DNA from 4 places in the Paenibacillus andongensis genome. Region 3 is predicted to be linked to each of the others. Evidence: riboswitches for the same ligand, from Rfam matches in the RefSeq annotation. Region 3 holds a riboswitch; each other region holds the start of a gene.

Region 1 (8,282 bases), 220 kb from region 3:
CACGAAATATCCGGCTAACGGAGAAACGCTTCCCGGCGGGAAAGCGATGTATCAATTGCGTGTAAGTAACACGAATTCTAACGGCCCAATCTCCAACATCGTCATTATCGATAAGCTGCCACGTATCGGAGATACTGGAGTCGTTGACACCAGCGGTCGTAGTTCCGCTTGGAAGCCTTATCTAGTGAATAATGTTACTGGCGCAAATGGCGGCATATTTTCCATTGTAAAGTCCAATGATATTACTCATGTTTTACGCCCAGCAACAGGTGTTACCATTTATTACTCGACCAGTTTGAATCCTGACGTGGCCGATATATCCGATCCACTTCACCGGAGTCATCATACAGGCTGGAGCACTGATCTGCCTCAAGATATTACAAGTGTAACTGCGTTGAAGTTTGATTTGGGCAACAATGTTCTCGGACAAGGAGAAACCGTCATCTTAGAATGGGACATGCGAGCACCGGTAAGTGCACCAAGAAACCAGATCGCTTGGAACTCATTTGGGTATGGCGCTACTTATCCTGACGAGGGCGGACCTCAGGCATTCTTGCCAACAGAACCTATTAAGGTGGGCTTTCTAATAAAAAATGTCGATCCCGCTGGCACTGGAAATTTAGGTGATTTCATCTGGAATGATACGAATGCCAATGGTATTCAGGATGCTGGAGAAGACGGAATCAATGGGATTCTTGTGAATCTTTACAAAAATTCTGATCTTACACACCCAATATCCTACACTAGAACTGGTGATGAGCATGGTACGAATAAACATGGTTATTATGAATTCCCTAATCTTCAAGCAGATGATTACACAGTAGAATTCGTTATGCCGGCTGGTTACTTCCTCTCACCTCATGATGCAGGTTCGGATGACGCCAAAGACAGTGATTTCACTCTATTTGACACTCCAACCAGAACATATCGGGTCACAACAAACCTTGGGAATCAAGAGACCGATATGACACTTGACGCTGGTATCTATACCAAAGGATCGATTGGAGATTTTGTTTGGTTAGATAAGGATGCCGATGGCCAGCAGGATGCAGGAGAACCTGGCTTAGCAGGTGTAACGGTTAAACTCTATAACGCAGCTGACCTCACGACTTCTTTAAGTACTGCTACTACCGATATCAATGGTAAATATAGCTTCCCGGGTCTAGACCCAGGCAATTATCGCGTAAAGTTCATTAAACCAACCGGTTACAAATCCTCGCTGAATGATCAAAGCGGCGATGACGCCCTTGACTCTGACCGGGATGAAGTGACGGAATTAAGCCACACCGTGGTATTGAGCTCAGGCGAAAATGACCTAACCGTGGATGCAGGTTTTTACTTAGGCGAGATAGGCGACCTGGTCTGGCACGACAAAAATGCGAATGGCATTCAGGATGCAGGTGAGCCCGGAATCTCAGGAGTAACGGTTAAGCTTTATAACGCAAGCAACCTTTCAACAGCTTTGACTACTACAACGACCAACGGAAGCGGTATTTATAATTTCTCTAGCCTTCTTCCAGGCAGCTATGTAGTCAAATTTACCCACCCAAATGGTTATGATTTCTTCTCTCCATCCAATCAGGGAGCAGACGATGCAAAAGATAGCGATGCGATCTTTACTAGCCGAACGGATGCCGATGCAAGTATTAACAACATTACGCTCAATGATGGCGGACGTGATTATACCTTTGATACCGGTTTATTCAATCCAGCCAAACTTGGGGATAAAGTCTTCCTTGATGCTAACAAGAATGGCCTACAAGACATAGGAGAAGCACCGGTACCAGGCATCAAAGTTAACCTGTACAAGACTTCGAATCCAACTACAGTATTTGATTCAACATTTACTGATGTTACAGGGATCTATCAATTTACAAATCTGGATCCAGGCAGCTATTTCGTTGAATTTATTACGCCGGCCGGTTATGGTATTACACCCAAGGATCAAGGCAGTGATGATACACTCGATTCTGATGCTGAGCCAGCTACAGGAAAAACAGCTAGCGTCACGTTGTCCTCAGGTGATAATAATACGACATTGGATGCAGGACTTTATCTACTAACGAATGGTTCTCTAGGAGACATCGTCTGGGATGATTTGAATGCAAACGGCTTGCAGGATGCTGGGGAACCCGGCATATCGGGTGTAACGGTGGAGTTGTACGATGCAAATACGAACGCTCATCTTGCTACCAAAACCACCAATGCTGGAGGACTCTACCTCTTTACTAACCTACTTCTAACAGGCAACTATAAAGTGAAATTCCTTAAACCGAATGGGTTCAAGGAGAGTCCAGCCAATGCTGGAAGTGATGATAGTAAAGACTCGGATAGAGACCTATCGACTGGATTCAGTCATGATGTATCATTGCTTACAAGTATTAATGATTTGACGGTAGACGCTGGCTTCTATAAGCTCGCCACACTTGGCGACAAGTTGTTCGTCGATGCCAATACAAACGGCATCCAGGACGCAGGTGAAGTCGGGTATCCCAACGTTACAGTCAAACTGTATCGCTCCGACGCTCCGACAACTGCTATCCTAACAACAACTACGGATACGAACGGCAACTATCTCTTCGAAAACCTAGAGCCAGGTTCTTACATTGTTAGCTTCGCATCCGTTAGCGGATATAGCTTTACATCTAAGAAGGTAGGTTCAGATCCTGCTGTTGATTCCAATGTATATAATGCTGGTATTACGGATAGCATTGTTTTACAGTCAGGTGAGGATAATCGAACCGTTGATGCAGGAATCTATGAGTACCGAAATAGCGGCGGCGGTGGCGGCTATATACCGCCAGTAACAGAACCACCTGTTACACCTGCACCAACTCCAGGACCTACACCAGCGCCATCGCCTGGAACTACTCCTGGGACAACAACACCACCTGTACCTACGCCAGGTACACCAACACCTGCGCCAACTCCAGGACCTACACCTACGCCAGTTCCGGAGCAACCTGTTGTCACGGATGAGAATACACCAGTAACTGGTGAAATCCCGAACGCAGCACCGAATTCCGAAGGTGAGAAAATCCCTAATCAGGTGACCGTTGAAGACCAGCCTGAGAACGGAACCGTGGAATTGACAGATGACGGTAAATGGGTCTATACACCAAAAGAAGGATTTAACGGAGACGACTCCTTCACTATCGGAGTTAAGAATGATAATGGCGATATTGATTATCAAAAAATTCAGGTAAGTGTCCTTCCTAAGGGCACCAAAAAAGGCTCTACATCCCTAGTTCCAAAAACGGGCCAAGATGCTCACAGTAATTACTATCTAACTGGGCTAGCAATGGTTCTTGCTGGACTAGGCGCACTCGGAGCAACACGTTGGCTGCAGCGTAAATACAAGTAATACGAACAGGGGCGGCGCCATGCTGCCCCTGCTTCTTTATCAATGTACAATCATGCTACTATAGTCGTAGGAAGGAGGGAAATAATGATGGCAAGATTTTCAGTCACGCCAAAAAAATACCGAATTATCTATTGGGCAGCCTCATTATTCATCGTAGGAGGAATCACCCTTTTAGCCATAGACCTCTATACGCAGCATGTTGAAAGCAAGCAAGCCCAGCAGCTAAAAAGTCAACTTGCAAGTTTTCACCAAACCAGTACCACTTATCTGTCTCAGCCAATCAATTCCGATCCTGGGTATGGCCAAATGAAAGAAGACCCGAGCCCCGCAGCTAGTATTCCTCCCGATCGGATAAATTGGAGTAGTTTACTTGCCATCAACAAAGAAATCATTAGCTGGCTTCATATTGAAGGTACTAGTGTCGATTATCCGGTCGTACAACATAAGGACAATGATTACTATTTAAAAACAGACGCGGCAGGCAAAAAATCAATTTACGGCAGTATATTTATGGACTATCGCGTGGACATCAGCCAGCAACAGCGAAATACAATCATTTATGGGCATAACATGATAGATGGTTCTATGTTTGGAAGCCTTCAAAATTATAAAAACAAAGATTTTTATTTGGCACATCGCGACATTCTTTTAGAAACACCCGAAAGGAAAACAGCCTGGGAAATCTTTTCGGTTTATACCATTGATGCCAGTAAGTATACGGTCGATCTCTCCTATGAAAACGATCAAGCATTTCTCCAAGCGTTAGACCAATATCGTAAAAAATCATTGTATCAGACTACTGTCATTCCGCGAAAAGAAGATGAAATTCTCACACTGGTGACATGCAGTAATGAAACAGATGACACCCGTTTAGTTATCCATGCCATGAAAAAATAGGGACCCTGGACAGGTCCCTTTTACTTATTTTATATAAAGCTTATCTGCGACTGGATAGTCACTTTCCACCCATGTATGACCCAAGCTCAGGAGAGATTCATTTGTTATGTTGAAGTAGTCCGTTGACTGAACTCCTGGTTTATCGGGCGCAGGATCATCGAATACGGTATCCAACATATGCCAGTTATCCTCAATGTTCACTACATTCCACATGTGTGACTGTGCAGGATCGTCATTTAAATACCCTACTACTAGTTTACTGTCAATGCCGACTTTTTTGAGAAGCAAATTCGTTAAGATAGCGTAGCCTTGGCATACGGCTTTTTTGTTGTACAGTGCCGAATAGGCTGTATGTCCAATTTCATCTAAATCCTCATAAGAGGTATGCGAAACCACATAATCGTGAATCGCCGCTTCCTTTTCAAATGGGGTCATCTCAGTTGTCAGGATTTCACCCAGAATACGATCGATTTCCTTATTTACGAAATTATCCTGTTCAATGGTCGTAAGGTATTCGGGCTTTAACGTGATTGTGATGTTGCCAATACTCCCCTTCATTTTGTATGAAAGGCTCTTCATGTTCCAAAACAATTCCTCTTCTAAACTTGATTGCGTATGAGATATAGCATTCTTAATACCTTGAATGTAACTAGCCGAGTCTTTCGACTCCCTGGATGTATAAGTAATGATAATGGATTCCGGCTTTTTGGCGAGCTCACTTTGGAGCGTTTCTTCTAATTCTGTCAAATTACCAGCTTGTAAATTAGAGGAACTCGCATATGCCGTTTCAGCATTTACATTTGTTGTTACAAGAAACAGGACCATGGTCAATAGGGCGATAGCCATTCTAAATTTTGAATACACAAAAAAACCTCCTTTGTAATGAAGCCAAAAGAGGATAGAATGCTTATGCTACCTCCTGGCGGCCCGACGATCATAGCAAAGTGCTTTAGACTCGTGGCTTTGCGTCCCTGCCTTTCGACAGGTTTGCCTTTTTCAAAAGTTACTAGAATATATGCGTATCATATCATATCTACCATTGAAGTCAATTTAATTATTTGTTTTAAAAGTCTCGTTAAACCATTGCGTGATAGATGAACTCGGGGATATAGCAAGCTCCTCATCAAGACGATTGCGCAGCATCTCAAACTGCTGTTTAATTTCGGCAAAATTGCTAAGCATAAGATGCACCCGCATGAGACCAAAATAGCCGTCTTCGACGAGTGGATAATGATCTCTCATCTGCTGAAACATGTCTCCAGCTTCCGTTAAAAGCCCTTGATCCAGGCAGAAATTTGCAAATCTTCGAAGATACTTCCACCTAATGAGCCGCAAGCGTTCCCGCTCGGCTTCCGCCCATTGAAACTCCAATTCGGCCAAATAGTCTCCTTTGTAAATAGCAAGCAAATTTTTGTAGGTACCCACGGTAGACAAATTCATCTCAGGCGCTTGTTGAAGCTCTTGTTCCCATCCATCAACATCCACAAGAATATTGTCGAGTTCTAAACGGTAACCCTCTTTTTCGTAGATTACTTGAATAGTTAGTCCTAGATCTTTAAGCATCTTTCGAATTTGATATACAGTCGTATGTAGCAGCACAGCAGCGCGGTTCGGATCCAGATCAGGCCATAGCAGTTCCATGAGAAACTCCTTGCGAACGACCGGTCCTCGACGTTGATGAAGCAGGAATGTAAACAATTCTTGTGTCTTGCTTGTCCGCCATGAGAAGGAACGTATCCCTTCATCACCATTGATCCAGTGAAGGGATTGGAAACAGCAGATCTGCACAGCATTCATTATTATCTTATGGGAATGCCCAGGGACAATTATTTTGCGCAGCCTATCTAGCGTTTTGTTCAAACGGCCAGCAAATACAGGTTTTAGCAGATAGTCCAGCGCATTCAGTTCAAAAGCCTCCACAGCATACTGGTGAAACGCGGTCACAAAAACGATCCGCACGTCAGGCAGCAGTGTATATAACTGTTCAGCTAGTTCCATGCCACCAATCTCTGGCATTTCTAAGTCCAGGAAGATAGCATCCACTTGCTCTTGCTGGGCCATGATCAATGCTTCTCTGGGATCCACTAAAGCGGAAACAACTTCAATATCTTCATGATTGCCTAGCAGTTTCTCCATATTTCTTAATGCTAGAGGTTCATCATCAACCAATAAAACTCTCAACTCATCACCTCTTCTCGACATCCGAATCGATATCTAAGTTACTAAGCTCGGTGTGCTCTCTATATGTAAGCCTTCTCCGTATAAATAGTTGATCCGTCTATGACTATTTAGCACAATACCATCCGAACGGCATTTGCAACAATAGGCGGAATCCAGATATGCTATATATCGGAAAATAGTAAGCTAACTTGAAGATGTTGACCAAATCGTCATAAAAAGCCATAACAGCAAATGAGCTGTTATGGCTTCTATATCTCCATTAACTAACCGTCTTAGGACGCTCCATTCGCGTAATTCCTGGCCAGCGGAATGTGGCCCACTCTGGCTGCCTCTTCTCAACTCGCGCCACAACGACGGTCATATCATCTTGAATTTCGCCATGATGGTGGCGGAAAATCCTTTCTAATAAACAGTCCGCAAAATCCTGCGGCATCGTCGTATCAATTTCCTGAATCATCCGTTTCATCCACATCTCTTTGTTTACTGCATGTCCCGGTGCATCGTAGATACCGTCTGTCATCATGACAAGGATATCACCCGATTGGAGCGGAATCGAGACTAGATCAACATCAATCTCGCTCAGGATACCGACCGGCAGATTATTAGCCGATATCGAAATCACTTCCGTCCCGCGCTTAATGAAGCTGGGGGTGGAACCAATCTTCATGAACGTTGTGTTCGCGCTGTACATGTCGATCAAGGCCATATCTACGGTCGCGTACATCTCGTCCGAAGAGCGCAGCATCAACACCGAGTTCAGCGACTTGATCGCCAGCTTCTCGTCCATGCCTGACTGCAGCAGCTGCTGCAGGATGCTCAGAGCCGTCTGGCTCTCCGCACGCGCGCGCTCGCCGTTGCCCATGCCGTCGCTAAGCGCCACGGCATACTTGCCATTGCCCAGCTCCACCGTGGAGAAGCTGTCGCCTGAGAAGAGGTCGCCCCCTTTGGCTGCGCCGGCGACCCCGGTCTCAACCTCGTATTCCTTGGCGGAGCCGAATACGACCGTGCTGTAACCCTCGCCGCGCGAATGCATCTCCTCACGCATGACGGCGACGTTCTCGCCGATTATTTCACTCAAGAGCGGCGCAATGATTTTCCGGCATTCATCGAAGCCCTTCGTGTATTGATGAATGATCTCAATCTCGATATTTCCTTCATCCAAGGAAATGATGTCAATGGTATGGATGGATAAGCCCAGCTCCTCCAGGGCATTACGAATTTGTTCTTCTTGAAGGAACAGCTCCTGTCCTTCCCGTTTAATCTCCTTGGCCAAGTCCTCCATCACTTGGGACACACCCGAAAGCTGATCAGCTACGAGATGCCGGCTATCCATAATCTGCTTTTTCCAATGCAAATCATTCTTGTACAAGCCATACTGCTGCTTCATCACATCCAGCACTTGATCCGTGCGAATACATACCTTCCTCCATTCCGGTGGAATATTCTTCTTCGTCATATTCTCCTTCATCTCAATTTGGGTCATCATATCGGTCATATACGTATAGGTTTGATAAAACTTTTGATCCCAGCACTGGCTCTTCTTCCAGCAGGAATCACAAGCCTTCTGCGCAACCGCATTCATGAAATGTCCAACTTCCTCCTCCTTTCGGCTCACCGCATCATCGGTCGTCAACTGCTTAAAACTGCGCGCCAGCTGGCGGAACACTTCAGAGAACTGTTCCACACGTCCTGCTGTAACATCGCGAACCCGCTTCGCATAGTCCTGTTGGGATTTCAGATTTTCCTGCGTGCCGGGCACATATTTGGCAAGAATCAGAATCAGACTCCTAGGTGTCAACAGGAAGAGTGCAACAGCTGCAAGCGACTCCCATGTGGAGTT
Region 2 (8,282 bases), 590 kb from region 3:
CCAACAGAGTTATATCCAAACGCATCCTTTAGGGAATAAGCTCTATACGATCACAACGGATACGTCACCGAGAGACCTTGGAGCGTATAACGTAACGAACGGACAATACGTCGAGCCAGGCGGTTACGATTCTCCGTACCATGGCGATTATGCAATGTCGACGAATTTCACCATTTCTCCGGACGGTGCCTACATCTTTAACGGTTCCGGCAACGTATTTATGGCAACAAGCAATAAGTACGACGATATGAAATTTGTATACGGACTTGGACAAGCATATGACGGTATTACCTTTGATCTGTCAAAAAACATTTTTTACACAGCGAAGAACAATGCGATACAAGTCTATGATTACACCAATTTTAATAAAAGCGGGCTCTATCACTTGGACGGTACAGCCAAGAATGTATTTAATGGTACCAATCGATTGATTTCTGTATCTACGCTAGACGGAAAGAATATCGTCGAAATTGTAGAAAAGAATTCAATCGAAGCGATTGCCCCTATTGCGGTGCCTGGTGTCCAGTTGGACGGCAGAGTTGTCGACATTGCTTACGATTCCGCAAATAAGAAAGCTTATGCCATCGACGAAGCGTTCCGCAATCTATATGTGGTTGATCTTCAATCACAGACGATTGTAAAAACAGTCAAGCTTCCATATCGTCCTGCCGGACTTACTATATCGGAAGACGGTTCAAGTCTCTTTATCGTGAATGATGATCTAAATAATCTCATAACGGAAGTGCGCATAACTGATTTACAAATTTTAAGGCACTTGACTTACACGTCAACTGTTGATTCCGGTGACATCGCTCATAGACATATCTACCATAAAAACGGGATTCTGTATGTTGTGATGGGTGATTGGGAGCCGACGCTGCTGGCGTTCAATTCGACTTCCTTTGCAGCCGTAAACTACGGAACTGTGATCAAAGGGGTTGGCGATCTGGCTTTCTCCAGCAAAAAGAGCACATTCTTTACATGGTATCAGTCTGGCTGGAATGCAGGAAATGCCGGCTCCAACGTATTGGCATATTCCGTTAGTGGCAATAGCGTAACCAAATCAGGCGAATCCAGCCTAAGTTACCCGAACTTCTTGAGAGATCCCTTGGATACTCCGGTTCTATTGTTGGAAAATCAAGGGAAACTGGTCGTAAAGAATAAGGTCCTTGATCTCAATAATGTTGCGCAGGTAATCAGTACATTGCCAGAACCGATTTATGCAGCGAGTGCTAATGGAGAGCTGCTGGTTGGTAAAAATGGGATATACAGTGCGGCGACCTATCAGAAGGTTGATTCTTTGGCGCTGGGGACAGCAACAGAAATCTTCTTTGATCAGAATAGAATGCTGTATTATTATGTAAATGGTGCGTTATTGTCTATACAGAAGTAAAATAATAATGACCCGTGAGAGATATGTAGTTCTCTTAGGTCAACCAGTACTCTGGTTGGCCTTTTTTGTATGAAATCACACACTTTGCGTGCAAAGTCCTTCTTTTTTGTAGAAATATGTTGAATTTCATTATTTAATGGAATACCATGGAAAATAGATAGTACTTTACAACTAGAAATAATCACTGAAACACACCTAATATCAAGCAATAATGAACAAAGGCAAATCCATCGAAAGGTGGAGACGCAAAGCCACGGGTCTAAGCCATGAGTCAAATCTCTTGGGATGATAGCCGGGTTACTCTTTAGAGGCTTGTTTTTTTATTGCCAAAAAAGGAAGGGAGGGGCGAAAAATGGCAACATATCTGATGTTGATTAAAGTGTTCGACGATGCCGAGAAGGTTATTTATAAATTTGGTCCAACAGAAGAAAGTATGGGTGAAATTGAATTTAATCTAGTTAATGAAGAGTTTCGGCAGATAGAGAGAATCCCGGGTACTACCAAAGACCATATGTTCATGAGGGCTGCTTCGGCTATTGCAAGATGTTATACGGAGGGAGAGGGCTTTCCGGATAGAACTTTTTTTGCTTCATAATAGTGTTGTACTTTCATTAAATGCATGATGTAAATAAATGATCAGCTACCTTGCGACCTCGCTTGGTAGTTTTTTTATTCTGTCCCATAACACGTTCACAAATGCCTGGCTCAGAATATTACCCCCTGGGTTACCAAGCTTGCTAAGTAAAGACTGTCGTATTCATCGCGCTCTATCACAGGTCTTAGACGCGCCCCGACTAAGGTCTAGGAACAAATACCGTCGTTAGTCCGTTTTGGAAAGCTTCGTTTTTACCTAAAATAAAGACATGAACAAGAGCACAGCAAACAACACAGCAAACAACGAAAGGCGGTGACGAAACGATGAAAAGAAATACAGGCTTAGCCGCTCTGCTAATCGCATTCGGTGCACTGATTCTGTTAAATAAGCTAGGCATTCACATGGGACCATTTATTGGCTCGGTGATGGGATACTTGATTCCAATAGGAATGGTCGGCCTTGGTTATGTAGGTATACAGAACGGCAGCAAAATCGGTTGGATTATTGCAGGGCTTGGCGGTATCATCCTGATTGGTAAATTAGCTGGTTGGATCATCATTCTACTGGCGATTGGGTTGATCGGTTACGGAATTTCGATGTTGACAAGAAGAACGGTGTAAGGCAATGAAACGAATACAGAGAGTGAAAAAGGTGGTATGAGAGATGAGCCTACTTAGGCGAATGAGAGACATTACCGTAGCGACACTGAATGAACATCTGGAGCGATCGGAAGATCCGGTCCGCTTGATTGACCAGTACTTAGCAGCGCAGCGTGAGCAGCTTCAACAGTCCGAGAGACTGTATCAACAATGCGTAAGCCACGCAGCTTCACTCCGGCAGCAATATCTGACGGCGCTGGAAACCAAAGAGAAGCGCGAGCATCAAGCGTTGCTTGCTCTGAAGGCCGGCGAAGAACATATGGCAAGGATCGTGCTTCAAGAGAAGCTGCAAGCCGAAGAGAAAAGCGAGCAGTATCATGAGTTGTACGATCAAGCGAAGCAGTCCATCCTTGATTTGGATGAAGAGCTGCAGCAGCTCAAAGCTGATTACAAAGAAGTGGCAGACAAACGCAGCTACTACTTAGCGCGAATGGAGTCCGCAAGGTTGCAGCAAAGATTGCATGCTCGCAGCAGTGTGGCGCAGGATGCGACACCACGGATGTTCGGTCGCTTGGAAGAGCGCGTTTCCGATATGGAGCTCCATGCAAGAACGCTTCGCGATGTAAGACGAATGGGGCGCGAAAGTTACTATAGCGGGGGCAACTCGGCCGTAGATGCTGAAATGGAAGCTCTGAGAAACAGACTGCAGCAGGAGGGAGCCAAGTAATCATGAGCAAACTTTATCGCTCACGAAGAGATAAGAAGGTTACTGGTCTATGCGGCGGACTCGCCGAGGCCATGAATGTAGATGCAACGCTATTACGTTTGTTAGTGGTGATTACCACAATTTTCACCGGAGGAACGGTCATTTTCATCTACTTTGTAGCTGCACTTGTTATTCCGAAGGAACCTGGGTACGATCAGCCTCCATTTGATCCTTATGCTGGCTCATATGGCCGTCAAGGCTATAATGGCGGTGCTTGGAACGCTCACAAGCCCCCCCACCCTAACCATGCGCCACAACATACAGGGTACAATACTCCGTACGACGCAGGGAAAGTAAACAACATCGACGAGATGATGAAAGACATTGAAAAGAAAGCTCTGCAAAGAGAAGTAGAAGAACTGAGAGCCAAAGTCGCTCGCTTCGAACAACAACCAATTGATATTAAAAAAGGAGACGTGTAAACCATGGGAGTATTTACAAGAATGAAAGATATGACAAAAGCATCAATTCACGAGGTATTGGATAAAATTGAGGATCCGATCGTTATGTTGAACCAATATTTGCGGGATATGGAGCAAGAAATCGCGCAAGCTGAAGTGACTGTTGCTAGACAAATCGCCAATGAGCGCAAGCTGAAACAACGTCTGGAAGAGTCTGTTCGTCTCGTGGCTGACCGTGAAGCCAAAGCTTCCGCAGCAATCAAAAATGGCCAAGAGGCAATCGCTCGCCAAGCCGTCGAAGAAAAATTGTACCACGAAGATAAAATTGTTGAGTACACTGATCTATATACTGCTTCCAAAGCGCATGCGGATGAGTTAACACAGCAGCTGCACGAAATGAAAGATGAGTTCTACAAACTGCGTAACAAACGCAACGAGCTTGTGTCCCGCGCTCAACTGGCTAAAGCCAAAAAACAAATGGCACAAGTATCCTACAATGGCGTCATCGAAAGCGGCAACGCATCCCGCGGCTTCCAACGTATGGAAGAGAAAATTATCCAATTGGAAGTTGAAGCGGAAATCGCTCGCAAGCCTTACGTACCAGCAGGTTCAGTAGGCAGCTATACACCTGTTGACGTTGCAAAGCAAGCTAAAGTTGATGAGCAGTTGAATTTGCTGAAAGAGAAATTAAGCAGCAAAGAAGCCGAGTAATGAACGGTGTTTAGTGAGAAGCCCCTTTTTGTGAGGGGCTTTTTTGTGTTTTCCAGGGGCTTAGAGGCTTACAAAATCATAAGATTTTCAACTTTTTTGCAGAGATTTATCCACTCTTTTTCCAGCAGATTACAGATAGAATTAGCACAGGAGCACGAAAGAAATGTTAAAACGAAACACGAGGTGAGGTCATGAGTGAAGCTCTGGTCCGGATGGAAGGAATTGAGAAGCATTTTCCTGGTGTGCACGCCCTCCATCAATGTCGTCTGGAGTTGGCAGCCGGTGAAGTGCATGCGCTTGTTGGCGAGAACGGCGCCGGAAAATCCACGTTAATGAAAATCGCTACGGGTGTCTATCAGAAAGATGAAGGCAGAATCATCTTGAAAGGCAAGGAAGTGAACATCCCCAATACGAGAGCGGCTCAGCAGCTTGGCATCTCGATGATTCATCAAGAGCTGAATTTAATGCCAGATCTGACGATAGCCCAAAATATATTTATAGGGCGAGAGCCGAGGAAGGGAATCAAGCTGTTCGTCGATGATCGGAAGTTGAACGATCAGGCACAGCAATTGCTGAACGAAATGAATCTCCAGCTCGATCCGCGCACGAAGGTGTCGGAGCTGACAGTCGCCAAGCAGCAAATGGTGGAAATCGCCAAGGCGTTGTCATTTCAATCCGAAGTACTCATCATGGATGAGCCGACGGCGGCACTTACCAATGCGGAAATCGAGGATCTGTTTAGGATCATCGAACAATTGCGCGGGCGGGGGGTAGGCATCGTCTATATTTCTCACCGGATGGAAGAGTTGAAGCGAATTACCGATCGCATCACCGTCATGCGTGACGGCCGCTATATCGATACCGTGCAGACGAAAGATACGTCCATCGATCAGATCATTGCGATGATGGTTGGTCGTGAACTGTATGTCAGCAATCAGCAGATCGCCATCGGTACTTCAGAGACAAGAGTACTCGAGGTTACGAATCTGAACCGCGGTTCTGCTGTGAAAGATGTCACCTTTCATTTGGCAAAAGGTGAGATTCTTGGCTTCGCGGGTCTTATGGGAGCCGGTCGTACCGAAGTAGCGAGGGCCATTTTCGGAGCAGATGCGATTGACTCAGGCGACATACGCATCCACGGGCACAAGGTCCAGCTCAAAACCCCGCATGATGCCGTGAAGCATGGCATCGGTTATTTATCCGAGGATCGTAAACGCTATGGGCTCATGGTGGATATGGATGTGAAGACGAATATCGCCATAGCCTCTTATCGCAAAGCGAGACGCCTGCTTGGGTGGATGCACGACGGCAAAATTGATCAGTCAGCTTCACACTTTGTGGAAGCGCTTCAAATCAAGACACCAAGCATTCATCAGCAAGTCAAATTTCTGTCAGGCGGCAATCAACAGAAGGTCGTTATCGGTAAATGGCTGCTTCGAGATTGCGACATTCTCATCTTCGATGAGCCCACACGAGGGATCGATGTTGGCGCGAAGACGGAGATTTATAAGCTGCTGGATGAGCTCGCTGCGCAGGGGAAATCGATCATTATGATTTCATCGGAACTGCCTGAAATATTGCGCATGAGCCACCGCATCATGGTCATGTGTGAAGGGCGCATTACCGGCGAGCTTCGCCAACAGGACGCCACGCAGGAAGCGATTATGAAATATGCCACCATGCGAATCAGTTAGCATAAGTCTTAGGAGGAATCATGATGTCAACATGGCTTGTAGGTAAAAAAATAGTGCCCACGATGTCTGGGCAAACGGGCGCTGCACAGAAGCTGCTGGCTTTCGCCAGCTTGATTATGCTAGTTATTATCTTCTCGGTATCTTCCAGCAATTTTTTTCAATTCGATAACATCGTAGCGATTATGCTTTCAACAGCCGTTATCGGTGTGCTTGCTCTAGGTTCAACGTTCGTTATCATCACCTCGGGGATTGATTTAGCCGTCGGAACGGTGATGACCTTCTCATCGGTGATGGCGGGAGTCATCATTACAACTTGGCATTTACCGATGCCGCTTGGCATTATCGGGGGCATCGCCACAGGAGCCATTTGCGGTCTCATCAGCGGGCTGCTCGTGGCGAAGATGAAAATTCCGCCTTTCATTGCCACACTAGCTATGATGATGGTGACCAAAGGACTTTCACTCGTCATCTCGGGGACGAAGCCGATCTATTTTAACGATACGCCGGCATTCTCGCAGATTTCGATGGGGTCCATGCTTAATTCGATCATCCCCGGCTTCGAAATTCCTAACGCGATTCTCGTCTTCTTCGGCGCTGCCGTTATTGCCAGCATTATTCTATCGAGGACGATCATTGGACGCTATAACTTTGCCCTGGGGAGCAATGAAGAATCCACGAGGCTTTCCGGCGTTAATGTAGACTATTGGAAAATCGTCATCTACTCGCTAACTGGTGTATTCAGCGGGATCGCCGGCATTATGATGGCTTCCCGTCTCAATTCCGCTCAACCCGCGCTTGGGTCTGGTTATGAGCTGGAGGCAATTGCAGCTGTGGTCATCGGCGGCACTTCCTTAAGTGGGGGCAAAGGTTCCATTCTCGGAACCGTCATCGGTGCTCTTATCATGAGCGTGCTCACGAATGGGCTGCGTATCTTATCTGTTAAACAAGAGTGGCAGACGGTCATTGTAGGAGTTGTCGTTGTACTGGCGGTTTACGCTGATATGATGCGGCGCCGCAAGAAATAAACTTCGGTATTCACTCCAACTCGGAGTCACATACAACAAATTATAAGTAAGGGGAGATTAAGATTGCATAAAAGGACAAAGAAATTTGCGGTAGCATCATCGCTATTATTATTAACGACGATTGTACTTGGGGCATGCGGTACCAAAACGACGGATACGAAAACAGCGGCGACAACGACTGCGCCAGCAGCAGCAACAACTGCAGCGCCTGCTGCAGCAAAATCGGATAAAATTTATATTCCGGTCATCTCCAAAGGCTTCCAGCACCAATTCTGGCAAGCTGTCAAACAAGGGGCTGAGAAAGCCGCCAAAGAATTTAACGTAGAAATAACGTTCGAAGGTCCGGAAACAGAGTCACAAGTGGATAAGCAAATTGAAATGCTGCAGGCTGCACTCGGCAAAAAGCCGCAAGCCATCGCTTTCGCCGCGCTGGACAGCAAAGCCGCTACGCCGCTGCTGGAGAAAGCGAAAGCAGGCAAAATCCCCGTCATCGGCTTTGACTCCGGTGTGGACAGCGACATTCCGGTGACGACCGCCGCCACCGATAACAAAGCTGCTGCCGCGTTGGCAGCGGACAAAATGGCATCGCTCATCAGCAACGAGGGCGAGATCGCGCTTGTCGTACATGACCAAACGAGCCGCACGGGCATTGATCGCCGGGATGGCTTCACCAATCGGATCAAAGAGAAATATCCGAATATCAAAATTGTGGATACGCAGTACGGCGGAGGCGATCAACTTAAGTCAACAGACTTGGCCAAAGCCATTATCCAAGCTCATCCGAATATTAAAGGCTTCTTCGGTGCGAACGAGGGATCCGCGATCGGTGTTATCAATGCCGTGACAGAACTGAAAAAAGACGGCAAAATCACTATCATTGGCTACGACTCCGGCAAGCAGCAAATGGAAGCGATCCGCAGCGGCAAAATGGCCGGCGCTATTACTCAGGATCCGATCGGCATCGGTTACTGGTCAGTGAAAGCAGCGGTTCAATCGATTAAAGGTGAAACTGTTCCCAAGTCGATCGATACAGGCTTCCACTGGTACGACAAAACGAACATTGATGCTGCTGACATCAAGCCACTGCTTTACGAATAG
Region 3 (8,282 bases):
AATCGGGATCAAAAATAAAAACAGAGACAATCGGAGTACATCCAATATATAAATAGAAAAAAGGAAGATCGCCATGAGCTGGACGCCGCGTTTCGTCATAGAGAGGTACAAATGAGCTGCACCTGGAAAAATGGCGATAATCGTTGCCAATGTCCGGTTTTTGCGTCCGTACTCATCCCTAAGATGGAAGTCTTCAAAAATACTGTGATCTATGAGCTCTAACCCCGCTTGTTTATTCCCCTGTTGTTTCAGAGCATCAAACATCGTATAGAACCATATAACTGGCAAAGCCAACAGAAAGGCGACGAAGCCTTCATTATGCGTCATGATGGTGACGAAAAATACTAATATCGCAACGCCAAAGAAGGAGACCATCGCGGTAAGTCCTCTATGCATCAACCCAAGCTGATAATGTCCCAGTCCAGGGATGAAGGAGAGCAGCATAATTTTCGTTTTTTCCTGTTGACCAGCCATTTGAGTGGAATAAGGATTGGCGTCCCAGGAAGCCTGATCTTGCTGTTCAGACCCATAAGAGCCAGGCAAGCGGTAAGGCTGTGAGCGAAGCAGGAAGATAACCATATCCAGCATATTCACACCCCATATCAAAGCGGCCATCAGGGCAAGAACAATTAGGAAATCACTCGGAGCGTGAAAACCAGTGACTCCCATGAAAATGAGGAATAGCGATCCAAAGAACCCACAACCGTATAGAAACCCACGGAATAAACGGTTCATATATAGATGACCTGCTCCTGGTAGGAAGGACAGCAGGAAGGCGACTAGGCTGCTTTTGTTCGGCATTTATGGTGTAACCTCCTTGTGTTTATTTATTTTGTAACGTGTCTAACCACGTCAGTGTTTTATTTAACAATTGGTCCGATATCGGTTTATCTGGTTGTAGGGAGGAAGAGGTATTTATAGAGTTAGCAGGTTTAAAAGAACCTACAGCGCCCAATTCTTGCGAAATTCCGTGAAAGAAGCCGGTAGCCACCAGGATAAGTGTAGCCGCTGCCGCAATACCATAATGCAGCATGGTTGAGTGGTACCAAAAGCGCTTAGTTCCAGTCGTACGTGCAATGATGGCATCCACATACTCTTGCGTATCCTTTTCCAAGATCGGAAGGTTAGTTTCCATTTGTTCCAAACATGTCATATATATCGTCAGGCATTCATCACACTGATACAGATGAAGCTCCATCTCACTTATTTTATCGGGTGACAGACGCTCTTCCACATATAACTTCCAAGCTTGTTCATTATAATGGTTCACAAGAATTCCTCCTCCTTCCAATTGTTGCGCAGCCACTGCTTGGCTCTATATAGCTTGGATTCTACTGTTTTGACCGTTACCCCATGGGCATTGGCAATATCTTGATATGACTGATGATGAATATAGTAGGCCGTTAATACTTCATGATAGTTGGCAGGGATTTGATGAAGCTTCTTACGCACGAGCTCAGTCGTCTCATTCAACATCACTTCATGTTCCACACCATGTTCAGTGTAAGGATAAGTGTCAGAGGATTGGACGGGTTCTTCCATTTCAGCCGTCACTTCTTCCTTACGCCTGCTGGCCGATCGCTTGAAATCGATAGCCCGGTTCACCGCGATGCGAGTCATCCAGGTTTTCAGACCCTTCATTTGATACTGAGGGAGGGAGAAATAGATCCGGGTCCAAACATCTTGTGATAAATCTTCGGCATCCTTAGCATGGCGTACAATGGCAAAGATCGTTTGGTACAAATACTGACGATATGTTGTTACAAGCTCACGGAATGCGGCCTCATCGCCATTCAATATGCGCTTTACGAGTGCTTGTTCCTGAATATGCTTCTCCTCCTCTCCGCATGAATAGACGAAGGCCACCACCGATACCCCTGCACGATTTCAAAAAGAAAAAGAACGAATCTTCAAGATCCGTTCCCTATTTTAAAGTGCCGCAGTAGAACTGCTAGGTTTGGCTTGATGCTTAGAAGGCGTACTTCGTACGAACCAATGAGACAGAAGTGCGCTCAAAATGCCAAGTACACCCAACACAATAAATCCCTGATTCAGAGAGAACCAATCGCCGATAATACCCATAAGAACGGGGCCAATGAACATGCCCAGTCCATAAATGGCTTGGAAAAACCCCATTGCCGTCGCCCGCTTATCCGCAGGCATATGCTTGATACTCATCCCCATGAGCAAGGTAAATGAAAGTCCGCGACCAAAGCCGGCAAAAGCCTGAGTAATCATCAGCACCCAAAGGTGATGTGTAAAAGGAATCGTAAATGTGAATATCCCCATAAGAATAAAGCCCCCTACAACCATACGCTTCTCCCCGTACCGAACGGCCCAACGCCGCCCGCCAAATAAGGAAGCTAGCGCTACCGGTACGTTGGCAAATAAGGAAAGCATCGATAAGGAGAATTTATCAGCTCCAAGCTGGGTTGCATAAACAGGTGTAAATCCGAAAACAGTTGCGAATATGAGAACTTGCGACAAGATGGCGAGTAAGGATACGAACAGCAGCGTACGGTCAGTCGCAACGTCACCAATACCGCGCATCGTAATTTTAGGCGCATCGAGCTCGACTTTTTCTATAAGGAAAAGGGATCCAATCATCCCCATCAAGCCTAGCACAGCTCCCAAAATGAAGACGGCCTCCCAGCCGAAGGAATCTGCCGCCCATCCTGCCCCAAGAATACCTAGAACCTGCCCAAGTGAGTTGAAGAAGGAGATCGTACCGATCGCTTTTGTTGAATCTTCATGCTTATAGTAACTCGTAAATAATACGGTAAAATCAACCCAGGTTGCTGCGGCTGCGCCTGCCAGTGCTCGGAGAATAAGGATCCATGTGAAATCATGCGTGATCCATAGTCCTAACCCTGTTAGAGCCGTGAACAGCAGGCCAAAGGTAATAAATAACTTCCTCTTATGAAATCGGTCTGACATGATACCTACGGGAATTCGCAACAGCATTTGGGAGATCCCGTACATACCGACAATCCATCCGGCCAACTGGTGGTTCCCGCCCAGGAATTCTACGTAAGGAGCCATAATGGGAACGCTCGTATACATTGACATCCAGAACAGCAAGGTGACTATACAGAAGAGCGGAATGCGATAGGAGGATGAAGCTTTGATGCTCGTCATCGAAGAGGGAGCTCCTTTCGGATTAGGTTCTGGATTGAAATGAGGACTAAGAAATCTATCGTTTTATTATAGAACATCGATTGCGGCTAGGCTATGATTGGATGTTTGTTAGCGTTTGAATATCTAAGGTAGGGATTCCTTACCAAACGTCGAAATGACTTATCAAGCCTGAGATTACGTTATATTTTGAAAAGAGGACTTAATATTATGAGAAAAAAGAAAATAATTGTAACCATGATTTTGTTTCTTTGCTTTACAGGAGTAGTCAGTGCGTCAAGTATTCACGGTGAGTATAATGGTGATCCAATCGTTAACGTTTTGTTCGGAGCGAAAGAGCTTCAAGTAGAAGATGTGCCAGCTACTATACGTGACGGTCGTACCCTAGTCCCACTTTATTTATTGAAACAAACCGGTGCCTCTGTTGCGTGGGATTCTGAGAAATATAACGTTGACCTTGCTATCCCTAATCCAATGAAAGATTTCGCCTCAAATATTCATTCATTTAACGAGAAAGCCAAAGAGCATAGTGCTAAGAATGTTCAACTTATTTCCAATGAATATGGTCTATATATGAAAATAGATCTAATCGTATCTAATGATTCAAACAAAGATAACGATAATATCATCTTTCTATCTAGCCTGGTTGCCAATTCACCCGCGGATATGCTAATTGTCAGTAAATTGCTTAATAATAAAGTAATGGGTTTCATTGCAATAAACCGAACGGATGCAGAGGAATTTCTGAAGAACAAAACACCAGAGTTCGATTATATAAAAAAGTGGAGATACCAGCAGGTAAATGAGACGACAGACATGTCGACTCCGAATATTCCACCAGTGGTCCCTACACAAGCTCCAGCTTCTACAGCGCCGGTTTCAGGACCTATTTGTCGAGAAATTATGACCAATTACGCAAAACAGATGCAGGATGCAGCAGAGTCATATAACGGAAACGGGAGTTCAGATCCCAAAGCGTTTGAGCAATATATCAACAAATTTAAAGAAAGTATGAATGTAGCTTTAAAAATTAATCATTGTCCGGAACAATAATCAAAACGCCAGGTTAGCGGTTATTAACCGATACCTGGCGTTATCATTGTGAAAGGTTACGCGCCCGATACGATTCGAACGTACGACCTACAGTTTAGGAAACTGTTGCTCTATCCTGCTGAGCTACGGGCGCTTAGCAAGAATTATGATAGCACGAAGGCTTTCGTGGTGCAACCTTTTGGGTGGTCGAAGTTCTTCGCGACAAGAGAGGTACATTTTAGTACAGAATAGGATAGGGACATATCAGATCAAAGGAAGAGGATGCCGATATGAAAGTTTACATTGTTTTTCTGCGTGGTATTAACGTAGGAGGAAAGAACAAAATCAAGATGGCGGATTTGAAGAAGACGCTGGAAGCGGCGGGACTTGCTAAGGTGCAAACGTATTTGCAAAGCGGCAATGTCTTGTTCATGTCCGAGGAGGAGGCGGTGGAACCGCTGCGCCAGCGTATCGAGCAGGAAATCAGCAAAGCCGTTGGTGTATCGCCTAAGGTAATTTTGCGCACAGTTGAGGAGTTAGAGCTGATCCTAGGGAGTTGTCCATACGATGCAGATGCTCTGTTAGAAGGTGAAAGCATCCAAATTTCTGTTCTAACGGAAATGCCCCCGCAACAAACCGCTGATATCCTATCCAATGGAAAAAGCGACAAGGATGAATTTCAGATTCACGGGGGAGAGATTTATTTTCTATTTCGTCAAAGTGTTCTGGATTCAAAACTTGCGAGCAATATCCAGAAGCTTGGGGATACGGCGACTACACGCAATTGGAATACGATGAATAAACTGGCTGAGTTGGCAGCGGCGATGCTGATTTAGATGCAGGAATTTTTAAGCTTTGCCGCGTAATTTACGGAAAAATTGGGTCAGCATCGTCGAACACTCTTCTTGCAAGACGCCGCTAATGACATCGACACGGTGATTGAACCGGTCCTCTTGCAGCAAATTCATAAGCGTTCCGGCACAGCCGGCCTTCGGATCAATGGTGCCGTAGATGACCTGCGGAATCCGCGATTGCACAATCGCGCCCGCACACATCGGGCAAGGCTCAAGGGTGACGTAGAGCTGGCAGTCCAAAAGCCGCCAGGCCCCAAGATGTTCGCTCGCTTGTTTGATGGCGATCATCTCAGCATGAGCGAGAGGATCGAGGGTTGTTTCACGCAAATTGTAGCCGCGGCCAATGATTTGACCTTGATGGACAACGACTGCACCAATCGGTACTTCTCGGATGGCTTCGGCTTTGAGAGCCTCTTGAATCGCTTCTTTCATCCAGGGGATATGTTCATCCACAGGGGGACACCTCGCTATTATATTTTTATCCACATGTGCATAACAATCGAACATTCATTCCGTTGTTAACAACCTGTGGATAGCTTTGTGGATAACTGAAAAAGCTGTGGATATTTAATCTTTCTACATTACATACAACAAATAGAATAGCTATGCAAGGAATTTTATTGATAATAGCAACTGGGCTAGGTATAATGATAGATATTAGTAGGTCTTTTAGACCATATAGAACGTGATAGGTAGAAATAAGATAGCAAGGTTCGAAAATGGCAAACTTGTTGAAAAGCAAGGACGCAAAGCTGAGGGTCTACGGTTCCAATGGAACTACGGCAGCCTGGTTACCGAAAATCGATGCTTTATTGATTAAGGTAATAGGCTGCTCCTACATTAGGGGCAGTTTCTTTTTATATAGGGAATAACTTGGGTAAAGGGAGAGGTGTTACTTATAATGGCCAACGGATATAACGTCATGAAATATTACGGAAGCAAGGAGGGATATGACGCTGACGTACTAATCGATAGTAAGGCAATGTTGGGAAAAGACGATTTCGTAGCCACTGGCGTGCTAACTTATGCACTCGGAGACATTATTGAGGTTGAATTGCCGGAATACGATGTCTTTCAACTTGGCGATAAAGCGAAAATGACGGTATATACCAAATCCGGCTTGTTTGTGATGAATACAACCGTTGTTGCCAAAGAATTCGGCTCCGTCATCGTCATTAATCCACCTGAAAATCGGAAAAAATTCGCAGAAAAACGGGAATTCCCACGTGTGGATGTGACCCATACAGGTCGCTTATTCGGGCTTCAGGATATGAATAAAAGGAATAAACATCAATTTGAGAACCCGCTTGGCATTTCAATCAAAAATATATCCATCAACGGCTTAGGTTTTACCATAAATGATAATGCTATGATTGATAAAATCGTTCAAAAGCATTCACAACTTGAAGTCGAGCTGGATTTGGGTTTTACGATACCCTGTTCGATGGAAATTGTAAGAAAAGAAAAGGTTGAAAATGGTTTCTATTATGGGGCTAGCTATATCGACATTCCAACTGAAAAAACCAATGCTTTAAGGGGTTTCATCCTTACGAATCAGATCGAAACTTACTTCGTACAGAAGCGGGAAGCGCAATTTAAAAAAGCGACAGAAAAAAAGTCTGCGGCGAATCAATAGCCTTCAGGCTTTTTTTTGCGTTCCAAGTGCTATATAATAAGAAGGATGATTTTCGAAAATTAAGGAGTTGTAACTACAATGGCTTTGAAAGCAGGTATCGTCGGTCTACCGAACGTAGGAAAATCGACATTGTTTAATGCAATTACACAGGCGGGGGCAGAATCTGCGAATTATCCGTTTTGTACGATCGATCCGAATGTTGGGGTAGTTGAAGTACCAGACGAGAGATTGCAGAAGCTGGTAGAGATTGTTGTGCCTAAGAGCATTGTCCCGACAGCCTTTGAGTTCGTTGATATTGCGGGTTTGGTAAAAGGCGCGAGCAAAGGCGAAGGGCTTGGAAATAAATTTTTGGCACACATTCGTGAAGTGGATGCCATTGTGCATGTTGTTCGTTGTTTTGAAGATGATAATATTACCCACGTTTCCGGTAAAGTGGATCCGATCGGCGATATCGAAACGATTAATCTTGAATTAATTTTGGCCGATATTGAGTCGGTAGAAAAGAAGATCGAACGTTCGCGCAAAAACCTCAAGGGCGGCGACAAGAAGGTTTTGGCTGAAGTGGAGTGTTTGGAGCGTATTAAAGAAGCGCTTTATGCAGATAAACCGGCACGCAGCCTGGATCTCAGCGATGATGAGAAGCTTCTCGTGCGCGACCTTCATTTATTGACCATGAAACCGGTGCTTTATGCGGCAAATGTGAGTGAAGATGAAGTAGCAACAGCAGATGAAAATCCTTTTGTGAAAATTGTGAAGGAGTTTGCTGAGGGCGAAAACAACGAAGTGGTGTCGATCAGTGCGAAGGTTGAATCCGAAATCGCCGAGCTGGAAGACGAAGAAAAAGCGATGTTCCTCGAAGAGTTGGGACTTCAAGAGTCCGGCTTGAATAGATTGATTAAAGCAGCTTATAGAAAACTTGGCTTGTACACGTATTTCACAGCTGGGGTGCAAGAAGTAAGAGCATGGACAATTCGCAAGGGAACGAAAGCTCCTCAAGCGGCTGGTGTTATTCATACCGATTTCGAACGTGGATTTATCCGTGCTGAAGTCGTCTCTTATAATGATTTAGCAGCTGCAGGGTCGATGAATGGTGCGAAAGAAAAAGGCCAAGTGCGTCTCGAAGGTAAAGAGTATGTGGTAAATGACGGGGACGTCATGCATTTCAGATTTAATGTGTAATTCATCAAAAAAGTAAAGAAAGGAGTGATCCTATATGTTGGATCGACTTCAGTCCATTGTGGACCGCTATGAAAAATTAAGTGAACTGTTGTGTGACCCGGATGTAACGAGTGATACGAAGAAGCTTAGAGAATACTCGAAAGAGCAATCTGATCTTCAAGAAGCTTATGATGCTTATAACGAATATAAAAGTGTGAGCGAACAGCTGGCCGATGCCAAAGTGATGCAGAACGAAAAGCTGGACGACGAAATGCGTGAAATGGTCAAAATGGAGATTGAAGAGCTTAGCGAGCAATCCGCCAAGTTGGAAGAACAACTTAGAATGCTCATGATGCCTAAAGACCCTAATGATGATAAGAACGTAATCGTCGAAATTCGCGGTGCGGCAGGCGGAGATGAGGCTGCTTTGTTCGCGGGCGATTTGTATCGGATGTATACGCGCTATG
Region 4 (8,282 bases), 2.9 Mb from region 3:
ATTAACTGCGCGGCATCCCCGCAGACGCACCAACCATCTCCCGACAACGGCGGGATGGAGTGGAAGCCACCCTCGGGAATCAAGTGCCCGGAGTACTCCTTCGTTTCTCCCCCTTGAATCAATTTCCGAATCATAGGGTGCTGTTTAACAGCATCGAGGACCGCATAAGGCTTCACTTTTTTGTCCCGCAAATGATTAACCATAACCCCTACGCCCAGTGAAATGGTTTCTTTATTCGTATACAGAAAACCCATGCCAGCCATACCCAGCGAGGTCTCTCCCATAAACTCAATCGTAACGCCTTCGTCACCTTCGAGTCCGAATCGGTCTTCGATTTTCTCCCTAGGAAGTGCTATGACTTCTTTCACAGCCAACGAAACTTCGTCCGGCATCCATTCTTTGTGAATACCCATCGCCTTTCCGAGCAAGGAGTTCACGCCATCGGCAATGACGACAACATCGGCGTATAAATCACCGTCATCTCGATCAGTTCGAACACCAACGATCTTGTTACCTTCGCGTATCACATCGAGCGCAACGGTTTCGTAAATAGGAATGGCCCCAGCTGCAACGGCTTTGTCCGCGAACCACTGATCGAACTTAACCCGCAGTCCAGTAAAGCAATTGTAAGGCTCCTTGTAAGCCTCATTGCGGTGTCCGAAGGTAACCATGGATTCTTTGCCCATCATCCAGATGCGCTGCTCCACAATGTAACGCTCCATCGGAAAGTTTTTTTCTTTCCAAAATTCGGGAATCAGCTCTTCGATTTGCTTACGGTACAGGACGCCTCCGAAAATGTTTTTGGCTCCGGGGAACTCCCCCCTCTCCAACAAAACAACGGATAATCCAGCACGTGCCATCGTCAAAGCGGCTGCTGCGCCCGCCGGACCACCGCCAACAACAATCGCGTCAAATTTCTCGTTCATTTGGCTTCACTCCTCCCAAGAGCTGCGCTGACCCCTGTCTTCGAATCGTCCTGTGGCATGGAGGTGTCGGCAGCAGCTAGTTGTTTGCCAAATAACGTTCGGCGCTGTTTGATCTCATTCGTAATGGCCGGAACAATTTTGAACATATCGCCTACAATTCCATAATGAGCGAATTGAAAGATTGGCGCTTTTTCATCTTTGTTAATCGCCACGACGACATCCGCATGGCTCATACCTACGGTATGCTGGACAGCACCGGAAATGCCGATGGCGAAGTATAGCTTCGGCCTGACCGTGGCACCGGTTTGACCAACCTGGTGCTCGTGCCCGATCCAGCCCGCATCGACCGCGGCACGCGATGCGCCAACGACACCGCCGAGCGCATCCGCTAGCTCGGCGAGCAGCCCGAAAGCATCAGGCCCGCCAAGCCCGCGGCCCCCCGCCACGATAATCTCGGCATCCTCGAGATTGAGCTTGCCTGTTTCGCGCAGAAAGTCGAGCACCTGCGCGGCAATCTCTTCCTCGCGCATCGTCGCGGAGATAGCGATGATTTCGCCTTGGCGCGTCGCGTCCTTCGGCAGCGCCTGAAACACCCCGGCCCGCGCCGTCGCCATCTGCGGCCGGTACTGCTTACAGAGGATGGTGGCCATCATCTTCTCGGAAAAAGCCGGCCGGCTGGCCAGCAGCAGCCTGGACGGCGGCGGCTCCACGTCGAGCTGCGTCGTGTCGGCCGTCAGCCCCGTCGGCAGGTGAGTCGCTATCGCGCCTGCCAAGTCGCGGCCCGTCGCTGTCGCGCCGAACAGGACGATCTCGGGCTTCGCTTCCTCGATCAGCTTCAAGCAGACTCGGCTGTATGGCCGAGTCCTGTACGTGCGAAGCTCGGGTGCTTCGCATAAGTACACCTTGTCCGCGCCGTAATGCACGGCTTCATCGGCGAGGTGAGCAACATCCTCGCCGATGACGAGCGCCATGAGCGGCGCGTCAAGCTTCGCGGCCAGCTTTTTGCCTTCGCCTAGCAGCTGCCAGGAAACCTTCTTCGCAGCTCCATCTCGCTGCTCCACAACGATCAATACCCCCCGATAAGCCGACCAATCGGGCATCGACACTTCAGGCTGGTCTAGTGATTGTTCATTTGACATCGTGACTTCCTCCATTCCCGTACCGGTGATTCTGAGTTTAGGTCGTGCACATGCTTTATTGTCACGAAGACCAGTCCAACAAAGTCTGCATCTCCTTCGTCATGAGCTGATCAGCTAGCTGAGCAGCCGCTGCCTCTGGCGAATCAAACGCGATCATATGCGTTTTAACCGCTCTTACCTCCGGCACCCATGTTTTGGCAACGATCGTGGGTGAGCCTTTTAGCCCGATTTTCGCTTTTTCAAGATCCGGGAAATCAGCTGTCGTCCAAACCGTCGGCTTATAACGCGCAGCCCGAATCATGCCAGGCAGCGATGCTCGTCTCACCTTATTCAGTTCCTTCAGCGCCGTGATCAGCACCGGCATGCTTGTCTCAACGACTTCAATGCCATCTTCCAATAGCCGATGAACACGAACTTTCCGCCGCTTTTCATCCACACTGGCAACTTTGTTTACATAAGTAAGCTGTTCCAAATCCAATCGGCATGCGACGCCAGGCCCAACCTGCCCCGTGTCGCCGTCCAGCGTTTGTTTGCCGCAAAAAACGATGTCCACCGGTCCCCACGTTTCGGCAATTTTACGGATGGTTCGGGCAACAACGTACGATGTCGCCAGCGTGTCCGCACCTGCGAAGCCGCGGTCCGTCACTAATACAGCATCGTCAGCGCCAAGGGAGATGCACTCCTTTAACCCTTTCTCCGCAGGTGGCGGCCCCATTGTTACCACTGTAATCCTCGCACCTTGTTCATCTTTAATACGGAGCGCCTCTTCCAGCCCATGCATATCATAGAAGTTCACGATACTTGGGACACCTTGGCGAATTAACGTATTATTTTTCGGGTCAATGCGAATTTCTCTAGAGTCAGGTACCTGCTTGATACAAACGACAATATGCAGCATCTCTGCACCCTCCTATTTCTTAGGAACTTGCTTGCACATTCGACAGCTAACGGATCTGGGCTTGTCAGCATTGTGAATTTCGTCACTTAAAATGACGAATCGAAATCGCTTTCAAAGCACTTGTATAAAGTTAATAATCTACAACAATATATGCGAAAAGCTTCCTAACATGACTCTTACTTTCGTCCAAGGCTCGAATGAAATCTTACCGATCTTGATCGGAACACAAAAAAAAGGATCTGAGCCGCGAGTCGCGACTAAGATCCTTTTTTCCAATTTCAATTTCCAAAAATAACGAATTCTAGTTCCACTAAAGTAGCGGGCCCGACATTATTAATCTTCTTCCGCTTCTTCTACCTCATACGTACATAAGAAACGCTCTACACCGGGATATTTCTCCCCTAAGCTTCGAATAACGAATCCAATATTTCTATAGAACTGGACACTTTCTTCATCGGTTTCAGCCACGATTCGAATGGGACTCATATCTTCAATAATTTCAAGGATAATCCCTCGCCCAAAGCCTACCCCTCTGCTCTCCGGTTCAACGGCAAGATGAGTGATCGTCATCTCCTGATTATTACTAAGTTCAAAGCCGATGATGCCCACCATGATACCTTCGGATTCATACCCAAATAACCACAGATTAGCATCATTTTCATAACGCTCAAGAACAGGCTGCAGCGCCTCTGGATCGGGAAAAACACTGTAACTAAGCAGTTCTTGTATTTCGTTTTCGTTTAGTCGAGATTTCACATTCACTAACATCTTCATTCACTACTTTCATTAATCATTATCTACACATAATCTAACAACTTAAGCAAGCTGTCAATATTCGCTATAGGGGTAATCCCCTTCTCCTCCATCAAGTGCCCGTTAGGCCCATAGCTGATAAAGGGGATCCCAGCATCTATGGATGCTCTGCCATCTATCCACGAATCTCCGATGGATATCCATTCGCTCTCAAGAATTTGTGGAAAATGCTGCTTTGCAGCTAAGTATCCGGAAGGCGATGGTTTCATGTCTTCCATCTGCTCTCTTCCGATAACCAAATCAAAGTATGGACGAATTCCAGTCGTTTCCAGCGCATGAACCGCTGCCTTATAAGAATTGTTTGTCACAATAACCAGGACATAACCCTTCATTAAAACATTCAAAAGCTCAGAAACATCGGACTCCAGTCCTGCGCCCTCCATGCCGATTAGTTCGTGCTCAACGACCATTTTCATCACTTCGGTATAGGACTCTTCAGGCATCCCCTTCGCTTTCACATACGCAATCATGGTTGATGTTGTATGTTCTTGAAACGGAAAGCTAACCGGCAATAGATCATGTTCAATAAGGTAGTCCGCCACTTGCTTTTTCATCATTTGGAAATTAATTCTAGACCTCAGCAGTGTATTATCCATGTCAAAAATAATGCCTCGAACTTGGCTTGATTTCATCATTGAACCTCACCTATCCATCTCTAGAACTACAGAAAATTTGAGAAATTAGTATTATAAATTATTTTTAGTAGAATTCGACATGATTCGCTAATTACCGCTATAGACACGTCATTTTTAACTAATTATAATGAGTCGTATTAACTGGTATATAGGCTTAATACATCATTAACTAGTGCCTTTTGAACTACATATATAGAATCGTCAAAAGCAAACCATTGGAAACAATGCGACGCAAAGCCATGACCTAAGGCATCCCTAATTGGGATGCTATGGACGACAGGTTACCGAGTCAAGGAGTTCATCCTTTCATTCGGGATGGACTTTTTTATTTATACGAAATGAGGTCGATTCATGCATCATATGCTAATAGATAATTTTCCTATTTACCTCATGCTGCTAACGTTCATTATTTCAATAACTGCTATTTACTTATCTTTTACTAACAAAACTGCACTCCAAGCTTCTATTTTAGAGTCTGCTATCGATTGTATCATGATGTTTAATACAAGTGGGAGAATCATTGCATTTAATCCTGCGGCAGAAGCCATCTTTGGTTACGAACGAGAAGAAGCGCTAGGGCTTACGTTAATCGATTTTCTTTTTGAAAAAGATGGCCAGGAGACCACCTTCTTAAATCTGCTATTCACGGCGAAAGACGAAACGATGATCGGTAAGCGAATCGAATTAAAAGCATATCGATCGGACGGCAGTGTATTTCCGGCGGAAATAACGATTACGTACACTCCGTATAAAGGAAAGGATATCTATACAGCTTATCTACGTGATCTGACTGAAAAAAAGAAGTCCGAGGAAATGATACATCAGCTAGCCTACTTTGATTTGCTGACAGGCTTGCCGAATCGCAACCAATTCAACCAGCTTTTCCAAGATGCGTTAAGCAATGCCAAAAAACATAATCAGAGCTTAGCTCTACTCTTCCTTGATGTAAATCGGTTTAAACTCATCAATGACACCTTAGGCCATCACTTAGGAGATCTAGTTTTGCAAAAGTTCTCCCTACTTCTCTCGGAAAACTTAATTTCACAAAGCATTGTCTCTAGACTCAGCGGCGATGAATTTGTGATTCTGTACCCATTCGGAAATAGGATGTCAGCAGCAGTGCAAGCGGAGAAAATCATTCAGCAATTGGAAGCACCTTTCCAAATAGACGGACGCAATGTTTTTGTTTCAACCAGTATTGGTATCTCATTGTATCCGATCGATGGAGAAGATCCGGAGGTTTTACTGAAAAATGCCGATCAAGCGATGTATCTGGCCAAAGAACGTGGAGGAAACCATTATCAGTTTTATGAACAGGAAATGAGTGTCATTTTTTCGAGGAGAAGTACATGTGAACAATCCCTCCGAACGGCCATCGAACATAATGAGCTCTATCTGATGTACCAGCCCAAATTCCATCTTCCTACCGGAAAAATAATCGGGGTAGAAGCTTTACTACGGTGGGAAAGCCATGAGTTAGGAAGCGTCTCGCCGAAGGAATTTGTTCCAATTGCTGAGGAATCCGGACAAATTATTGCCATAGGGAAATGGGTTTTACAAACAGCCTGCTTACAAATGAAAAAATGGCAAGCTGCGGGGATGGAGCCTGTTCCTATTGCAGTCAATGTCTCTACTGTCCAGTTTCATCAAGAAGATTTGGTGACAATGATTCTCGATATTCTGCATCAAAATGAGCTAGAAACACAGTACTTAGAAATTGAAATTACCGAAAGCGTATCAATGCATAATAGCCTCAGCATCATGGAAAAGCTTTATGCTTTAAAGCGCGAGGGGGTTAAAATCACTGTCAATGATTTTGGAGTTGGTTATTCTTCATTAAGTTATTTACATAAATCTCCTGTCGATACGTTGAAAATTGATAAATCGATTGTACAAGACATTTCCACCGCCACATCCTCATCTTCTATCATTGAAGCTATTATGGCCATGTCACATCGTTTAAACTTGAGTGTCCTTGCGGTAGGTGTAGAAACTAATGAACAGCTCTCTTTTCTAGAGAAATGTGGCTGTCAAAATATCCAAGGATATTTATTCTCAGTTCCACTTACTGCCCAGCTATTTGAAACGAGTTTTGTTATCCATGATGCAAATGCTGGTGCTTTATGAATAAAGCCAGAAGACGTAGACTACTTCGCCTTCTGGCTTTTCAGATTGGACACTGAACGAATAGCAAACGGCATGGCTAATGAAAGTAAGCTTGCCACAAGTCCAAACACGAACATACCATGAATACCCGTATAAAAGATGATGGATTTAGTAAGGATTGCCCCCATAATCGTTACGCTGACCGCTGTCCCAATATTCCGTGCAAAGAGTTGCAGTGAAGTGGAAATCCCCTTCTGGTGCGCTTCTACAAGCTGCTGTGAACCGATTGTAGTAATGGTGAAGATCAAACCATAGGCAAGACCAAGCATTGTTAGTGCGCTAAACGTGTACCAAAAAGGAGTACCCTCGTGAATGAAATAAAATAAGGCGGCTGTAATGACGAGTATCATATTACCTATGACTAAAAGCCGTTTATAGCCATATCGAAGCACCCATTTTCCACCTGGTACAGCAACAGCCATCCACCCCATGGATGTACTCAGAAGTGCAATACCGCTGACAAACAACGAGTAGCCTTGATTTTGCAAGAAGAGAGGTATGAAGCTGGAAGCCCCAAAGAGAGCCGCGCAGCTGAGAAATGAGCTTGCAATCATAATGGCCACCGGGCGATTGCGCAGCAGATTTAAGGGAACGAACGGCGCAGGATGCTTCCTTTCATATAAAAAGAAAGCAATCATACATAGGCCTCCTAGCGCGCCATACATGTAACTATAATGCTCAACTGCTGTAGTAAGCAGCAAAAAGGATATACCACAAGCAAACAAAATTGCTCCGCCATAATCGACCACTGCTTTCTTTGGTTGATACACTTCCTTATACGGCTGTAAGGTAAGAAGTGAAACGATACATACCGGTATATTCACGAAAAAAATCCACCGCCAACTCAGGTAGGTTACGAAGAACGTCCCCAGTAGAGGTGCTAATATGGCAGATAAGCCCCACATCCCTGTGAAATAAGCTTGTACTTTACCTCGCTGCTCAACCGGATAAATATCTCCCGCAATGATGGCAGGAAAAGGCATCATCACCCCTGCACCAATCCCTTGTATCGCTCTGAATAAGATCAGCTGCAGCATGTTCTGAGATAGACCGCAGAGCACAGATCCAAAAAGAAACAATAGTATACCCGCTGCAAAAATCCGTTTCCGCCCAAATAGGTCAGATAATCTGCCTGCTAATGGTGCTAATACAGTTGAAAGAACCATATAAGAGGTAAATGCCCATGCGTACAAGTCATTGCCGCCAATTTCTTTCACAATAATCGGCATGGTGGTATTCGCAATCGTGGTATCGATAGACGACACCAATACCGCCAATACAATACTCACCATAACCGTTGTTCGATTTCTCACGGATGTCCCCTCCTACATGCTGACTTTTTTCACATCCACATATTGTAACTGATTCCAGTATGGATGAATAGCATGTGCAGAGTACGAAGATGTCAATTAACAAAGCAAATTAAAAATTTCCTTTACATAATGCTTTTCTATATAATAAAATTAATCCAATGTGGTTAGTGGGTAATTCGATTGGGGACATGACAACATGACTTTAACTGTTTTATTTATGGGTGTATTTGTTGGTTTTATGGTTGGATTGACTGGTGTAGGCGGAGCTTCGCTGCTCACCCCCATTTTGATCCTGATTGGTATTAATCCTTCAATTGCCGTAGGAACAGACCTTCTTTATAATTCGATTACAAAGCTTTTTGGCACGATTCAGCATTGGCGGCAGAAAACGA

What was found. A riboswitch is a leader RNA that binds a small molecule or an ion and turns the genes downstream of it on or off. The one in region 3 is predicted to bind cyclic di-GMP.
Region 1: linked by a shared signal. The riboswitch ahead of NYR53_RS01120 (transglutaminase domain-containing protein) and the one ahead of NYR53_RS00150 (PilZ domain-containing protein) in region 3 are both predicted to bind cyclic di-GMP.
Region 2: linked by a shared signal. The riboswitch ahead of NYR53_RS02865 (hypothetical protein) and the one ahead of NYR53_RS00150 (PilZ domain-containing protein) in region 3 are both predicted to bind cyclic di-GMP.
Region 4: linked by a shared signal. The riboswitch ahead of NYR53_RS21760 (putative bifunctional diguanylate cyclase/phosphodiesterase) and the one ahead of NYR53_RS00150 (PilZ domain-containing protein) in region 3 are both predicted to bind cyclic di-GMP.

The regions. Positions count from the first base shown of each region.
Region 1 is NZ_CP104467.1:242,132-250,413, reverse strand. Features, by position in the region: gene NYR53_RS01130 (SdrD B-like domain-containing protein) at 1-3,364, shown strand, start outside; gene srtB (class B sortase) at 3,449-4,261, shown strand; gene NYR53_RS01120 (transglutaminase domain-containing protein) at 4,286-5,125, opposite strand; cyclic di-GMP riboswitch class I at 5,180-5,263, opposite strand; gene NYR53_RS01115 (response regulator) at 5,312-6,442, opposite strand; gene spoIIE (stage II sporulation protein E) at 6,702-8,282, opposite strand, start outside.
Region 2 is NZ_CP104467.1:615,073-623,354, forward strand. Features, by position in the region: gene NYR53_RS02860 (S-layer homology domain-containing protein) at 1-1,393, shown strand, start outside; cyclic di-GMP riboswitch class I at 1,604-1,698, shown strand; gene NYR53_RS02865 (hypothetical protein) at 1,746-1,988, shown strand; gene NYR53_RS02870 (hypothetical protein) at 2,312-2,608, shown strand; gene NYR53_RS02875 (PspA/IM30 family protein) at 2,652-3,314, shown strand; gene NYR53_RS02880 (PspC domain-containing protein) at 3,317-3,775, shown strand; gene NYR53_RS02885 (PspA/IM30 family protein) at 3,779-4,465, shown strand; gene NYR53_RS02890 (sugar ABC transporter ATP-binding protein) at 4,657-6,159, shown strand; gene NYR53_RS02895 (ABC transporter permease) at 6,180-7,184, shown strand; gene NYR53_RS02900 (ABC transporter substrate-binding protein) at 7,248-8,282, shown strand.
Region 3 is NZ_CP104467.1:24,477-32,758, forward strand. Features, by position in the region: gene NYR53_RS00110 (hypothetical protein) at 1-801, opposite strand, end outside; gene NYR53_RS00115 (hypothetical protein) at 824-1,270, opposite strand; gene NYR53_RS00120 (RNA polymerase sigma factor) at 1,267-1,866, opposite strand; gene NYR53_RS00125 (MFS transporter) at 1,930-3,138, opposite strand; gene NYR53_RS00130 (stalk domain-containing protein) at 3,346-4,188, shown strand; tRNA gene NYR53_RS00135 (tRNA-Arg) at 4,248-4,321, opposite strand; gene NYR53_RS00140 (DUF1697 domain-containing protein) at 4,458-5,003, shown strand; gene tadA (tRNA adenosine(34) deaminase TadA) at 5,016-5,453, opposite strand; cyclic di-GMP riboswitch class I at 5,733-5,820, shown strand; gene NYR53_RS00150 (PilZ domain-containing protein) at 5,923-6,657, shown strand; gene ychF (redox-regulated ATPase YchF) at 6,736-7,836, shown strand; gene prfA (peptide chain release factor 1) at 7,871-8,282, shown strand, end outside.
Region 4 is NZ_CP104467.1:4,742,129-4,750,410, forward strand. Features, by position in the region: gene NYR53_RS21735 (FAD-dependent oxidoreductase) at 1-926, opposite strand, end outside; gene NYR53_RS21740 (electron transfer flavoprotein subunit alpha/FixB family protein) at 923-2,065, opposite strand; gene NYR53_RS21745 (electron transfer flavoprotein subunit beta/FixA family protein) at 2,127-2,963, opposite strand; gene NYR53_RS21750 (GNAT family N-acetyltransferase) at 3,297-3,737, opposite strand; gene NYR53_RS21755 (HAD family hydrolase) at 3,761-4,411, opposite strand; cyclic di-GMP riboswitch class I at 4,608-4,700, shown strand; gene NYR53_RS21760 (putative bifunctional diguanylate cyclase/phosphodiesterase) at 4,763-6,538, shown strand; gene NYR53_RS21765 (MFS transporter) at 6,559-7,890, opposite strand; gene NYR53_RS21770 (sulfite exporter TauE/SafE family protein) at 8,087-8,282, shown strand, end outside.